Regions from separate parts of the Pseudoalteromonas sp. MelDa3 genome, predicted to be linked through region 2. Evidence: predicted binding sites of a transcription regulator. Region 2 holds the regulator's gene; the other holds the start of a gene.
What was found. Region 2 encodes LexA, which represses DNA repair genes until DNA is damaged. Its sites were predicted from a motif close to TACTGTATNNNNATACAGTA; they were not measured.
Positions count from the first base shown of each region.

Region 1: CXF89_RS19645 (SulA-like leucine-rich domain-containing protein) is a predicted target of LexA. The motif match lies at 4,406-4,425, and genes of this name have one in related genera.

Region 1 covers NZ_PJBR01000231.1:281-7,967, reverse strand. Annotated here, with positions in the region: gene CXF89_RS19670 (L-serine ammonia-lyase) at 1-70, shown strand, start outside; gene cysB (HTH-type transcriptional regulator CysB) at 148-1,125, opposite strand; gene CXF89_RS19660 (hypothetical protein) at 1,450-2,208, shown strand; gene CXF89_RS19655 (NCS2 family permease) at 2,275-3,567, opposite strand; gene CXF89_RS19650 (tetratricopeptide repeat protein) at 3,686-4,150, shown strand; gene CXF89_RS19645 (SulA-like leucine-rich domain-containing protein) at 4,448-4,882, shown strand; gene CXF89_RS19640 (YchJ family protein) at 4,921-5,400, shown strand; gene CXF89_RS19635 (diguanylate cyclase) at 5,475-6,392, opposite strand; gene CXF89_RS19630 (DUF6172 family protein) at 6,585-6,887, opposite strand; gene CXF89_RS19625 (VC2046/SO_2500 family protein) at 7,067-7,594, opposite strand.
Region 2 covers NZ_PJBR01000089.1:9,974-17,660, reverse strand. Annotated here, with positions in the region: gene CXF89_RS15155 (S41 family peptidase) at 1-1,290, opposite strand, end outside; gene CXF89_RS15150 (endonuclease) at 1,391-2,044, opposite strand; gene CXF89_RS15145 (DnaJ C-terminal domain-containing protein) at 2,276-3,244, shown strand; gene CXF89_RS15140 (chaperone modulator CbpM) at 3,244-3,564, shown strand; partial or broken gene CXF89_RS15135 (hypothetical protein) at 3,640-4,365, opposite strand; gene CXF89_RS15130 (hypothetical protein) at 4,679-5,059, shown strand; gene CXF89_RS15125 (PaaI family thioesterase) at 5,060-5,500, opposite strand; gene lexA (transcriptional repressor LexA) at 5,668-6,285, shown strand; gene coxB (cytochrome c oxidase subunit II) at 6,769-7,687, shown strand, end outside.

The DNA.
Region 1 (7,687 bases), on a different contig from region 2:
TAACGATATGAAAACTAAATATAAAGAAACCGCTCGCGGTGGATTGGCTGTTAATATTATCGAATGTTAATCAGCTCGCTATAAAAAGAAAAAGCCGCCTATTTTTAAAATAGGCGGCTTTTTTATTATTCGTTTAATGTAGTGACATTATTTAACGGGTAACTCTATATCTGCAAATAACTTATCTACGTCATCTTGGTTACGTAATAAGCTTGCTCGCTCTACTCGCTCTTTAGTTAAGTGCGGTGCAAAACGTTCGATAAAATCATACATATAAGTACGTAAAAAGCTGCCCTTTCTAAAACCAATCTTGGTCGTACTAGCTTCAAATAAGTGGCTTGCATCAATACACACTAAATCGGTATCGCTTACTTGATCTATCGCCATTGAAGCAACAACACCAACTCCTAAACCCAGTCGTACGTATGTTTTTATAACATCAGCATCGGTTGCGGTAAATACAATGTGTGGTTCAAGCCCGTGTGCGCTAAACGCTTTATCTAACTCTGAGCGGCCCGTAAAACCAAATACATATGTAATGAGTGGATATTGAGCAATATCAGCAACGGTTAAACTATTTGCCTTTTTAGCCAACGGATGGTCTTTAGCGACAACAATACTGCGATTCCAATGGTAGCAAGGCAGCATAACTAAATCTGAATACAAATGCAGTGCTTCTGTTGCAATAGCAAAATCGGCATCACCGCGTGCTGCAGCATCCGATATTTGCTGTGGAGTACCTTGGTGCATATGAAGCGATACCGCAGGGTATTTTTTCATAAACCCTTGAATTACGTTAGGCAAAGCATAACGAGCTTGGGTATGTGTTGTAGCAATATTTAACTTACCTTGATCAGGTAGCGTATGCTCATTAGCAACGGCTTTAATACCTTCTACTTTAGAGAGTATTTCACGAGAAATATTAATAATATCTTCGCCGGCACCGGTTACATGCGTTAAATGCTTACCACTGCGACCAAAAATTTGCACACCCAACTCATCTTCTAACATGCGTACTTGTTTAGAAATTCCTGGCTGCGAGGTAAATAAACTCTCAGCAGTCGCTGAAACATTTAATTTATGATTTTGTACTTCTACGATGTATCTGAGTTGTTGTAATTTCATGGCTGCAAATTTTAACGTTATTATTCATATTATTTATAAAGGCAATACCGCTTAAAACCAAGTGTTATTTACGTAAAATAGCACTTTAGGTCTTTAGGTGTGCAATTATCTGATTAGAGCTCAAGGCTAGCATAATAAATATGCTTCAGGTAGCGATGATTATTCAGCTTTAGTTTATAAGCCCTTAGGCTTACTGCAGTTTATAAAGAGCTCAACCTATCAATTTTTTGGTATATTTTTTAAGTTAATCGGCGCAAAGCTACCCTGTTAACGTATATTTAATGTAAGATTAAATAATTAGGTTATATATCCGAGAATTACACCATGATCGTTTCTATTATAATAGTGCTTATAGTTGCATTGATTGTGATTGCACTTTGGGTAAGTGCTGTACAACAACACAAAGAAAAACAAGAGGCAGAACGCCGTAAAGAGCTTACAAAACAAAAAGCTATAATAGAAGAAACAGAAGAGGCACTAATGAATAGTGCTAACATCCCCCTTTCTGAAAATCTAATTCGTACATTACAGCGCCGTATTTACGAAGCCTTAAATACAATGGTTACTAACTCGCAAACATCTAAAGCACTTAAAAGCCGCTTAAGTGAAGCAAAAACGCACTTATCTAATCCAGTTCAAGATAATAGCAGTGAAGCTTTAACGCTACCGAGTAATGACAAACAACTTGTAGGCCTAATTCAAGGCATTAAAAAATTACGCTCAATTTTACGCTCTGAACACAGCAAAGGTCGTATTGATAGCCAAGTCTTTGTTTTAGAAGATAAACGTCTCGAAAAACTACAACTGCGTATTAATATTGAAAGCCAAATAAAACGTGGCCTATCTGCCCGCTCAGCCAGTATGGTTGGCTCTGCAAGACAGTACTTTGAAAAAGCGCAGGCAACACTCAGCGCAGTTACCTACTCTGACGAATACGTAACAACAAAACGGCTAGAAGTTGAGGGTTACTTAGAAGCAATTAGTGTTGAACTGCGAGCTTCTAATGCAAGCGCACTTAAAAAGAAAACAGAAGAAGAGCAAGACGACTTAGATATACTGTTTGCTCCTAAAAAGAAATGGTAGTGCTTTTATAAAAGCATTAAAAAAGCCTGCACAAATTAAAATTTGTGCAGGCTTTTTTGTTAGCTATTAAGACAAAAATGCAAACTTGAAAACAAACAAGGCTGTTAATATCCAAACACTAATACTGACTTGATCTTGCTTGCCGCACAAGACTTTAACCGCCGTATAAGATATAAAACCAAGTGCAATACCGTGCGCAATCGAAAACGTTAATGGTGTCATTAGTAATACCACAGTAACAGGAATTGCATCGGTCATATCATCCCAGTTTACAAACTTTAAATTTTGCAGCATCAGAACAGCGACATATAAAATAGCGCCTGCCGTAGCATAAGCCGGTACCATTTGTGCAAGCGGTGCAAAAAACATCATTAGTAAAAAGCAAATGCCTACAACTACAGCTGTTAAGCCAGTACGTCCGCCAACAGATACACCAGCAACCGATTCTATATACGATGTAGTCGTAGACGTACCTAGCATCGCACCTGCAATTGTTGCTGAGCTGTCAGCACTTAATGCGCGCCCTAAACGAGGCATGTTACCTTTTTCATCAGCTAAACCTGCTTTTTGAGTTACCGCAACTAATGTACCCGAAGTATCAAAAAGATCGACAAACAAGAAAGCAAAAATAACACTCATCATTGATATATCAAAAGCGGCTGCAAAATCTAGCTGCATAAAAGTAGGCATTATTGATGGTGGCATAGCCATAACACCGTGATATTCAACAAGCCCAAAACTTAGAGCAATGCCAGTCACTAATAAAATACTAATAAGCACGCCACTTTTAAAGTCGCGATATAAAAGCGCTGCAATTACAAAAAAGCTTAATATAGCCAATAACGGTCCTGGAGAAGTAATGTCGCCCAACTGTACTAATGTTGCCGGGCTTGAGACAATAATGCCTGCATTTTTAAGGGCAATTAATGCTAAAAAAGCACCTATACCCGTTGCGATTGCTCGCTTGAGCACCAGAGGTATGGCATTAATAATCCACTCTCTGACTTTAAATAAGCTTAAAAACAAAAATATACAACCCGACATAAATACAGCCCCTAACGCGGCTTGCCAGGTATAACCCATTCCTAATACGACACCATACGTAAAAAAGGCATTTAGTCCCATACCAGGCGCTAATGCTAATGGATAGTTAGCCCATAAACCCATTATAAAACAGCCTATCGCAGCTGCTATACATGTCGCTACAAATGCAGCCCCTTGATCCATCCCAGCCTCTGCGAGCATAGCCGGGTTTACAAATACAATGTATACCATAGTTATAAAGGTAGTTAGGCCAGCAACGCATTCGCGTTTAACTGTTGAATTATTTTCGCTCAGTTTAAATAAGGCTTCGAACATAATAAACTTGTGATAGTAAAAAGTGGCGAGATTTTAACATAAAAATTATCTTTTACAGGACATTTTACCTTGCTATATACTAAACTGTTAAAGTAGTTAAAATAATAAATGAACCAATATGCTTAAAACAACACCTTGTGAGCAAGACTTAGAGCAACAGCTAGATAATATTTTAGGTTTTGTTACTCAACCCGAAAATACCTCTGTGCCCGTTGATAATAAAAAAGATGAGCAAAGTACGTTAAATAAAGCCCTATATTATTTAAAAAATAATCAAGCTCCATTGGCTGCAAAATGGATGCGACTTGCTGCAATGGCGGGAAACCATAGAGCACAGTTTTATTTAGGTTTATTTTTTGTGAAAGGTGAAGGCGTGCCACAAAGTGTATTTCATGCTGTAGCTTGGTTAAGCTTAGCAAGTAGCCAAGGGTACGCCCCTGCCACTGCAGCGGTTACAGATATACGCAAACATATCGAAACTAAGCGATTTAAAGATGCTCAATGTTATGCGGCAAGTTTGTACGAACAAATCCACCAACTCCAGTTTTCTCATATGATCCCTCGCACGAGTGAAAACACATAAGCTAGCTATGGCAGAAGTACTGTATGCAGTGTAAAAAATACTGTATATGGTTACAAAGATAATCCTATACAGTATAAAACCCCAAAATGAAGACACTGCTCAAAAATTTATTTTTAGAATACCTTCTCAAAAACAACCCTATAACAACCTGATTAATAAAGAATTATAAATTAAAAAAATAAAAACAATGATCAAAAGCTGAATAACTGTACAAATAAATAGCATAAAAGGCTTGCACGAAAGCACTGTATAAACTACTGTATATGAATACTGTATAAAAACCCAGTGAGTGAAATTATGTTACAGCCTATTACCGTAAGAACAGTTAAAAGTTACCAACAAGATGAGCAAAGCGATTGCGTGAATTTGATTCAAATTGAAGATGAAATTTCAGCGACCTTTGAGCTTTTAAAAGTATTACACCAATACAATAGCTCTAATGCATGGACGTTACTAATTGCTCCAGATCATGTACCTAGCAAAGCTTTACTTGACTCATGCTCTATTGATACAAGTAAATTACTTGTTATTAGACAAAAGCACCTAGTAAATTTAGAGTATGTATTAAATTCTGCATTACATAACGGAAACTTTGCAGCGGTAATTACCTGGACCGATATAGTTAATAACCAACTACTTACGAATCTATCGTTCGATTTAAGTAAAACGAATACAAAACTATACTGTTTTACTAAAAAGTCTCAAACAACAGAGATATCACTCGCCCAATAAGCTTGTTAAACTAATGTTTTAGACTTTGTATTATTATTATGACTTCACTCAATACCACATTATGTTTTTGCAGCAGTGGGCACAATTATGCCTATTGCTGCGAGCCGCTTCACTTATCTGTTAAGCAAGCTGACTCTCCTGAACAACTTATGCGCTCACGATTCAGTGCTTATGTTATTAAAAATGCAGAATATGTTTATCAAACCTACGCAAAAGAAAAACAAGCTGAAAATCCGGTTAAAGAAATCAATGATTTTGCTAACAGCTGTCGATTTATAAATCTTGATGTAATTGGGTCAAGCCATGATGGCGATACCGGCACTGTAGAATTTAAAGCCCAATATTTTTATCAAAACTTATTTTGTGAGCTTCACGAAAAATCGCAGTTTATTAAAGAAAGCACTCAATGGCGTTATTTAGATGGCACTATATATCCTGTTGAAGATATTAAAGTGGGCAGAAATGATGACTGCCCATGTGGTAGCAAGAAAAAGTACAAAAAATGTCATAGCGTGTAATAAATAATCTTATTTAATATTTATTACCTACAAGGTGTTTTTAAGTGGCAGAGTGATTTATTAGCTAGCTAAACTTAAAAACACACTTGATTACGACCTTGCATTTTGGACTCATACATTTTTTCATCTGCGATCTGCAACGTGTTTTTGTTATTTACATATGGTTGTAGGGTTGCACCGCCAATACTAATAGTCACAAAGTCATATTCTGAATATCTGTGTAATATTCCTAAATCGACCACATTTTGTTTAATTTTATCAGCAACACAAATTGCACCTTCAATGCTTGTATGCGGTAGGACAACTACAAACTCTTCGCCGCCGTAACGCGCAACAAAATCGGTTGGCCTTTGCAAACTATTAGTAATAGTTTGTGCAACAAGGTTTAAAACCGTATCACCTTGCACATGACCATAAAGATCGTTGTATTGCTTAAAGTAATCTATATCGATGAGTAAGAGCGCATAGTCGACTTTTTCTCGCAAAGCGCTTCGTTCCATTTTAGAAAAATGCGCATCAAAATAACGACGATTGAATACCTTTGTTAAATCATCTAGAAATACTTTTTGATTGAGTAAGTCATGTTGCAGTTTCATCGTAATATGGGCGCGCACCCTTCTATATAAAGTTTCCGAGTTAGTTGGTTTCTTTATAAAATCTACAGCCCCGGCCTCCCAGCACTCTTCTTCTTGATTTTCAGATGAGGTAACAAAAATAACAGGAATATCTTGTGTTTCAGATATGTTTTTTAATTTTAGACATGTTTCAATACCACTCATTCCTTCCATATTAATATCGAGTAGTATTATATCTGGCGGATTATGTTTACAAATTTCAATCGCATCCTTACCACAGCTCGTTGTTGTTACACTAAAATGCTCTGATAATATTTTTTTCAATACTATGAGGCTCAATAGCTGATCGTCAACGACAAGTACCTTAGAGTTCTTTAAGCTTAATTTTAATTGATGGTCAGAGTAATTTATCGGCATGGTACAACTGTTTTGTTTTTTTTATTAAACACACCCTATATCACTACATTTTGTTATGCAAATGTTAATAAAGTAAAGCTCTACTTATTAGTTACTAATAAAATGATTTATGGTGAATCTTTAATACATAAAAACAAAAAATGAGCCACTTGGGCTCATTTTAAAACTTCGAACACTTAATTAAATTAAATGTTATTCGTCATCATCTAAATCTAACTGTTGACGTTGAGCAGGTCGAGCTAAAATCTCTACATAGAAAGAGGTCAAACCTTGCTTTTCAATTTCGCCAATTTGGTTACTTAATTCAGCTACGTGCACAACTTGCGCATCTTCAGCTGTGTTACCAAACTTACAGTCAAATGCCCAATAGTCAGCATCTTCAGGTAGCGTTTTATTACGCTCTCTTTTCAAATATTTTTTCACTTCGTGCTTTGCAGCATCAACCATACGAGGGTATTTGATTTTCTCGTGATTTAGCGTGAATGTTTTCTTCATTACGTTCCTAATTACCTTGGTTTAATGATAATGGCATTTCATGTCATACCATTTGATGCCATTATAGCAATTGCATTTAATTTTTGGATGCTTTTTTTTCATTAAATCAATTATTAGCAAATATATAAAGCAGACCCGTTATAAAGCATATATTAACTGATGATTATTACAATCATATATCACACAGCAATAAGGTGAAGTGGTTGATGTAATGCATCATTATTAAGGCTGTCGTAAAAAGCAGCCGCATCTATAGGGGGGTTAGATAGTTGGGTTTGTTCGCTTTTAATTCTTCTTCTGACGGCAAGCTCACAGTTATCTATTATATTAAGTGGAATATGCTTATCATCATTTCTAATCGCAAGTGGTTCAGGGCTTAAGCATTGTCTTAGCTTAATACTTGTCATACCACAGCGCTCTCCTTCTTGGGATATTAATGAAGCATTAAATTGTCCAACCAACATATTATATTCATCAGGGGCTAAAAGTTGCTTTGGACCGGCGCCAAATTGCTTTCTTAACGCCTCTTCTTCTATAACTAAATTATCTATTTCAGTTTTTGGTAAATGAAATTGACTAAAGTCGAGTGCGTCATGTGACAGCATCGCTAATAATAGTGCAAATTCGCCACGGCGATTTTCATGCACACTATTATTGAGTCTACTGTTTAACTGACTCTCTGTGATTAACAAATCATCTATTTGCATAGTCTTTAGCCGATTGTGGTAACTGATAGATATTTATCGGCTTTATTTCAATTTTCTTTAGCTTTTTTCTTTACTTAAATACGCAATTTGCTA
Region 2 (7,687 bases):
AGTGTAATAGGTTGTTGCGCAGTTATGAGTTGGGGTAAAGCCATAGGGCTTACCGCAGGTTGTGTCGCCAATTAAAACAACTTCTGCGTCTATACCTTTTAAACCATTAATAAAAGCTTCTGATGCCGAACAGGTGCCTGATGTGCTTAATACATAAACCTTTGATAGGTTTAAATCAGGTAGGTTTTCACCTGTGCTAAAAAAAGTAGAGTAATCTATTTCTTCATCAATAAATGGGAAGGGCGAATCAACGGGTTGTTTATCGTTTTGTTGAGTTTGATAATAAAAGCGGTTGTTAACGTTGGCATTACCGGCAACCATATAAGCTAATTGTGCCGACAGTGCTAATAAACCACCACCGTTATATCTAAAGTCGATTACAAGCTCGTCAACTCTATCGGTTTTAAACTTATTTACCGCATCAATAAGCCCTTCTTGGGCAATGCTTATATGGCTATTAAATTGCATGTAACCCACGCTTGAACCATTTGCAGTTGTAATCGTTTTAACATTTTGAACAGGTGTTTGTTCAATATTGCCAGCGGTTACATTAAATGTTTTTTCGGCGCCATCGTTACTGCGTACAACAATAGTATGTGAGTCGCCGTTAGTAGGACTAAATAAACCTTCGTTAAGCGTATCTACACCCGACTCTGTATTGGTATTAATGCTAACACCGTCAACTGAAAGTACAGTATCACCACGTTGAAAGCCTATTTGGCTTGCAGGTGAATCATCTTCAAGATAAGCAACGCGTAAAATACGATCGGCTGTATCGCCAATAAACGCCCAATTTATACCGTAACCAGAAGTAACGCCCGATTGCGCTTCTTGAAAGTAATCTTCAGTAGGTTCTGAAAAATGAAAGTTATCTTTTTTTGCACCTGAGTCGGTAAGCTGCTCTGTTTTTAATTGGGCAAAATAATCAGCTACTGTGGCAAAGCTTTCAGGGTCGCTATCGGCAATCTCATCATACCAAAGGTATGTTTCGTCGCTCCAAGAGCGAAGCCAAAGCTTTTCATAAAGGGCAGAACCCGCTTGATCTGGGTAGGGGTTGTTGTTATTAAAGGGATCGTTACCCGTACGAGGGGTTTCGCAAAAGTTTTTTAAATCGTTAGAGGGCTCAAATACCGCCGCTGTCCATGTTGGGCTGCTACTAACAGGTGTTGTAACTATAGGCGTGGTAACTACAGGAGCAGAGTCGATACCGCCTCCGCCGCCACAACCCGTTAAAGCAAAGCCCGCAAATGCAGTGAAAATGGCAAGCGAGGTTTTATTATTTTTAAACATAGTTAAGGGCTTTTTTGTAAATAAGTTGTTTAAAATATTACAACACTCGCTCGTTTATTCAACATTTATAACTTTGATTTATGTAAATGAGTGTTAAAGCTTAGAGCTTGCTCGCACTACTTGTATCTGCAAATGCTTGCTTTTTCCACGCATTAAATAACTTTTGCTGTTTATCAGAGATTTTTAAACCGTATGTTTTCTGCATGTAAGCGTAAGTGTCGGCTATACGTTTACGTGCATAGACAGGCGGTTCAACTACACGTTGCTTAAAGTTTACTTTTACTTCGCAACGACCATATTGTGTGGCGTTTTCGCTAAGCATGCCAAAACGATAATTAGAGCGATCGGCATTAATTTCGCCAATAGCTGGCGCTAAGTTATTTATATCGGCTTCCATTTTTCTAAATTTAGCACTTACTTTACGGCAGTTTTTACGTCCGCCATCTTGCCAACATTGTAGCTGATGACCAAATTCCCACGCCGGAACAATGTGTTCCCATTCAATACGTAGTGCTCGTACATTTACTTTGCCTGAGCGGGTAAGTGTATTTCGAGGAATGTAACCACAGTTAGAAGGATCAGGAATGAGTTTTTTGCCTTCTTTTTTAATATCACAACCGCAGTAAATACTTTTGGCGTTGTCAGGGAGGGTTTTAATTAAATGTCTTTTAGCCGTTGAAAAACGGGTAAATTGTTCGGCTGATACCGAAACGCACACACAACAAGCCAGTAAGGCCAGAATAAATCGAGTCATATCCATCACAAATGTGAACTACAGGAACAGGCAGTTTAAAGCCTTGAAGATAAAAGATAAAGTTAACTTAAGGCCTGCACTTATATTACTAAAAAGTGTCCGATTAATTTTTTATTCAAAGTTATTTTCACTATTCATTTATTTCTTACTATTTATCGTATTTTAACCACACAAGATTATACGTTAAGGAGTATGCTTAAAGCTTACTCAATATGGGGATTTGGATTGCAAATGAAATTTGTTGATTATTATGCAGTGCTCGGAATATCGCCTGATGCAGACGATAAAGCGGTTAAAGTAGCTTATAAAAAATTAGCCAGAAAATATCACCCAGATGTAAGCAAAGAGCCTCAAGCAGAAGATAAGTTTAAAGAAATAGCAGAAGCTTACGAAGTCATTCATAACAAAGAAGAACGCACTAAATACGACGAGTTACGTCGTCATCAACAAAATCGTGCTCGTCAACAGCAAGGTAATTATGGTGGTAACAATGCCTCATCGCAAAGTAATTATCAGCAAAGCGATCCTCAAACCGATCAAGAGTTTTCTGATTTTGTTAATTCAATGTTTGGCGGCGCCGGTGGATTCAATCGTTCCGGGCAGAGCAGAAGTAACGCCGCTCGCGCGCAAAAAGGACAAGATGTGGAAATAGAGTTCCCGATTTTTCTTGAAGAGACTTTAGTTGATACCGTTAAGCCTGTTGAGTTTATGTTACCGCAGCGAGATAGTAGTGGTCGTGTCTCTGAAATTAAAAAATCACTTAAAGTGAAAATTCCCGCAGGTTCAGTAAATGGCGAACGAATTCGACTAAAAGGGCAAGGCGGATTAGGGTCAGCGAACGGGCAAAATGGCGACTTGTACTTACAAATTAGTTTAGTGCCCCACCCATTATTTGATGTTGAAGGTCATAACCTAAATATAGTCGTCCCTCTTGCACCATGGGAAGCGGCTCTTGGTACAAAAATAAATTTACCTACGTTGGCAGGCAAAATCCAATTAACTATTCCATCTAATAGTCAGTCTGGTCAACGCTTGCGTATTAAAGGTAAGGGATTAATGAGTAAAAAAGCCAAAGGTGATTTATTTGCTGTGCTTAAAATTGTTAATCCAACATCTGTTGATGATACCAGTAAAAAACTTTGGGAAGAATTAGCCGAAAAAGCTCACTTTGATCCCCGTAATAACTGGAGCAAGCCATAATGCAAATTATCGTGACACAAAAAGATGATTTACTTACTAGCAAAGAGCTATGTTTGAGTAGTGATATTAGCGAAGCAATTTTATATGAGCTAGTTGAGCACAATATTGCGGTTCCAATTGAGGGGAAGCATGTTACGCAGTGGCAATTTACGGTATCTGCAGTGACCTTAGTTAAAAAAGCGGCCCGTATTCAACATGACTTTTCGTTAGATTGGTCGGCAATAGCTTTAGTTTTACAATTGCTGGATGAGCGTGATGAGTTGATTTTCGAAAACGAAATGTTAAAGCGACATTTGAGTCGATTTAAACACTTGGAATAAAATCTGCCCTTGGGTACTTCCTAGGGCTTATTTACTCTTTGGTGAGAGTGCGCTAGTTCTTAAAAACCAATATGACTACTTTGATTTATTCTTACTTTTAATTCGGATAAATCGTTTTAGTCGTATGTTTTGCATAAGTAGTAATATTCCACTTAGGCAAAAAAGTACGCTGGTTGCTGCAAAACTAATAAGCAGCGGATTATTAAAATCCTCTCGCTCATCGTAATCCATAATATGTAACATCCAAAAAAAGTCGAAAATTCGCCATAGTGTGCTGCGAACGGTGATAACTTTACCGTTATTTTCTGACAAATACAGTGTTGTGTTAAATGTGTCGTCAAATTGTACCTGCCAAACATTGGTTTTATATCCAACTTCTCGCATACCTTGCTTTAGCAGTACAGCGCTTGTCACTTGAGCATCAATAAGTAAGTGTGCTTTAGCATTTGCGGTAATTTGTATTTTAGTTGGCGGCTCAAAAGGCCGGCCTGTTATACCGTTAAAGCTTTGCTGTTCATCTTTATTTATTACTGTAATTATAGGTGTGGTTAAAAAGTTCTCAAAAATTATTTATGTTGGATTAACCACCTGAGATGCAATATCGTTAAGGGAGGCAACATAATCAGCCTGCGTAAATGGGTTATTAAGAGTACGTGTTGCAAGATGCTCCCCATGAACTTTATCAAGAGGAATAGCGCTCATGACTAAACCGCCTAATAGCCAAGCTAAAATTTGTAATGTGAGCAAATAACCGAGCCATTTATGTAACTTGCGAGCATACTTAAATATTTTTTTATTCATGTTTTAGTCTTATTATTTTTAGAGGCTAGTTTATTACATTAATGGGATTAGTTACTGCGACATTTTGTCGCAGTTTAAACTATAGCTTACTGTAATCATTTAAAAATAAAAAAGATTACACTTAAATTGCTAACATGACTTATTTGTTTAATTGAGCTGAGTGTTTGATATCCAGCTAGCTTTAAACGCTAAAAAATACTTAAAAGCTGCGAAATATCTATATAAAGTGGTTAATAGAGCATAGTTGATTTGGTATAACGGTAAAACTGCGTTAAAGTTTGCAATGAAATTATTAGAGGATAAATACGAAACGATGTCGGAAATTCAATTTTTAAATGTAGATCTTGAGCTTGAATCAAAGCAAGATATTAGTTTGCTAGTGGCAGACTTGAAAAAAGTCGCGACGATTTTACATTATGACAAAGACGAATACCGTCAATTAGCGCGTATTGAAGCAACAGGTGTAGTAAACACGCCTGACAAAGCAATAAACCATATATGTGAGCTTATTGAATCGTGTTCGCGTAACGCGCTAAAGCAATGGTTAAGCTGTTCACGTAGAACGTTTGATATTGGTTTTGAATCAGGCACTTCCCCTAAGTGCTTTAATCAAGCCTTAGATGCAGATACATTACTACGTATATCTGCGATTGGTGCGGGTATGGAAATTACAATTTACCCAATCGAAAAGTAACTACCTTCGCTCTACGACTGCTGCGGTCATTTTTGATACGCAGCACAGCTCATTGCGGCTATTTGTAATTTTTATTTCCCACACTGAACTACGTTTGCCAATATGAAACGCTCTTGCCGTTGCTGTTAAAGTGCCGTTGCGAGATGCTTTTAAATGACTTGCGCTAATTTCCTGCCCCACGCAGTAAAATTTTGTAAAATCGACAACAAAGTTAGCTGCATAGCTGGCAACTGTTTCGGCAAGTACAACGTTAGCACCGCCGTGAACCATTCCCATTGGGTTATGATGCTCAGGAATTGCCGGCATAGTGGCTACTAAGTAATCATCACCAATTTCAGTGACTTCTATTCCCATGGTTTTCATTAATGTTCCTTGGCCATCAATGCCTTGTTCTAACTGCTTGCACAGCTCTAAAGTGATGGGCTGGTACCAAATACTCATAATGACTCCTTTGCTTTTTTAATCATTTATAAACCTAGCTTTAGTTATATCCCTAAAATGTACACAAGTGAAATTACTTTGGCTATTTTAAGGCTTAATTTAAATTTGCGATTTTTATTTAACTGTATATACTCACAGTTAAATGTACTGTATGGAAAACCAGTTGTATGCGACCATTAACGAACCGCCAAGCTCAAATACTCGAACTAATTAAAGTTTTTATTAAAGACACTGGTATGCCTCCTACACGTGCTGAAATAGCGCAAACATTAGGTTTTAAAAGTGCCAATGCTGCTGAAGAACATTTAAAAGCACTTGCTAAAAAAGGCGCAATTAAAATGAAACCAGGTGCAAGCCGTGGTATTCAATTAATTGAAGAAGAAGAGCCAGAACAATTAGGTTTACCGCTTATAGGGCGTGTTGCTGCTGGTTCACCTATTTTGGCGCAAGAGCACGTTGAAAGTCACTGCAAAATCGATCCATTAATGTTTAAACCGGCTGCAGATTTTTTACTACGCGTTAACGGTATGAGCATGAAAGATATTGGTATTATGGATGGTGATTTACTTGCTGTACATCGTACTCAAACCGCTGAAAACGGGCAAGTTGTTGTTGCCCGCCTAGACGAAGACGTAACTGTAAAACGTCTTGAGAAAGCGGGTCGTAAAGTATTACTTCATGCTGAAAACGACGATTTTGAATCTATTGAAGTAGATCTTGAGAATGAGTCTTTTAATATTGAAGGCTTAGCCGTTGGCGTTATAAGAAACGCTGATTGGATGTGACTTTAAAAATAGCTTTTAAACAAGCAGTTTTATAAATGCGTACTAATTAGTACGCATTTCCTGTTTTAAATTCGCACTAAAAATAGGGCATAAATAGCTCACTGACAATTTAAGCTGTAAACTTTTTTGCACTTATATTTTCCTCCTCCGAATGCGTTAAACCCCTTTGTTTTGCTCATCTTTTGAACTTCCTGTTACCTAGTTGGTTACTGATTTTTTATTAATTACTCAATATCACCTGATTGTTTTTTATACTAAAACTTGCTTGTTGTTCATTTTTTAGCTAATTATTAATGTGCTGAGCTAATAATAACTCACAGCTTTTTAGTTTTGAGAACACACAATATACACAAACACGTTGTTGGCGCAGCAAAACCAATCAATATTAAATGAGATTGACTAAAAAAATAAAAATAACGAATTGGCGTTTAAGCCGTATGCCTCTTCGCTTTGCATTCGCAATAGCATCAAAGGAGCCGTCACATGGGTAAACTGACCTCTACCTTGTGGCTTATATTATGTGTTTTTTCGCACCCAGTTTTGGCAAACAGCCAATACAATATGCGCAAAGGCGTAACCGATATAAGCAATAATGTATATCAGCTGCACATGACCATATTTATAATATGTTGTGTGATTGGGGTGATAGTGTTCGCAATTATGTTTTGGGCACTTATTCATCACCGCAAATCTAAAGGGGCTGTACCTGCCCAATTTCACGAAAGCACTAAAGTAGAAATACTTTGGACTGCAATCCCGTTTGTTATTTTAATTGCTATGGCAGTACCAGCCACTAAAACCCTAATTGCAATGGAAGATGCCAGCAAAGCTGATCTCACTATTAAAATTACAGGCTCGCAATGGAAATGGCATTATGAATATATGGGTGAAGATGTAGAGTTCTACTCTATTTTATCTACCCCGCAAGATGAAATAGCGAATCTTGCAGATAAAAATCCTAACTACTTACTTGAGGTTGATAAACCTCTCGTACTGCCAATAAATCAAAAAGTACGATTTTTAATGACTTCTGACGATGTTATTCACTCTTGGTGGGTACCTGATTTTGCAGTTAAAAAAGATGCGAATCCCGGCTTTATAAACGAAACATGGACGAACATAAACGAAGAAGGTACTTACCGAGGCCAATGTGCTGAGTTGTGTGGTAAAGATCATGGCTTTATGCCCGTTGTGGTGGTCGCTAAATCTGAGGCTGATTTTAAAACGTGGCTTGCAGATGCAAAGCAAGCTAAACAAAAAGCAGCATTAGCAGATGCCGCATTACTTGATAAAACCCTCCCAAAAGAAGAATTAATGACTTTAGGCGAACAAGTATATATGGCCAATTGTGCTGCATGTCATCAGCCTACTGGCATGGGGTTACCGGGTGTATTTCCTGCAC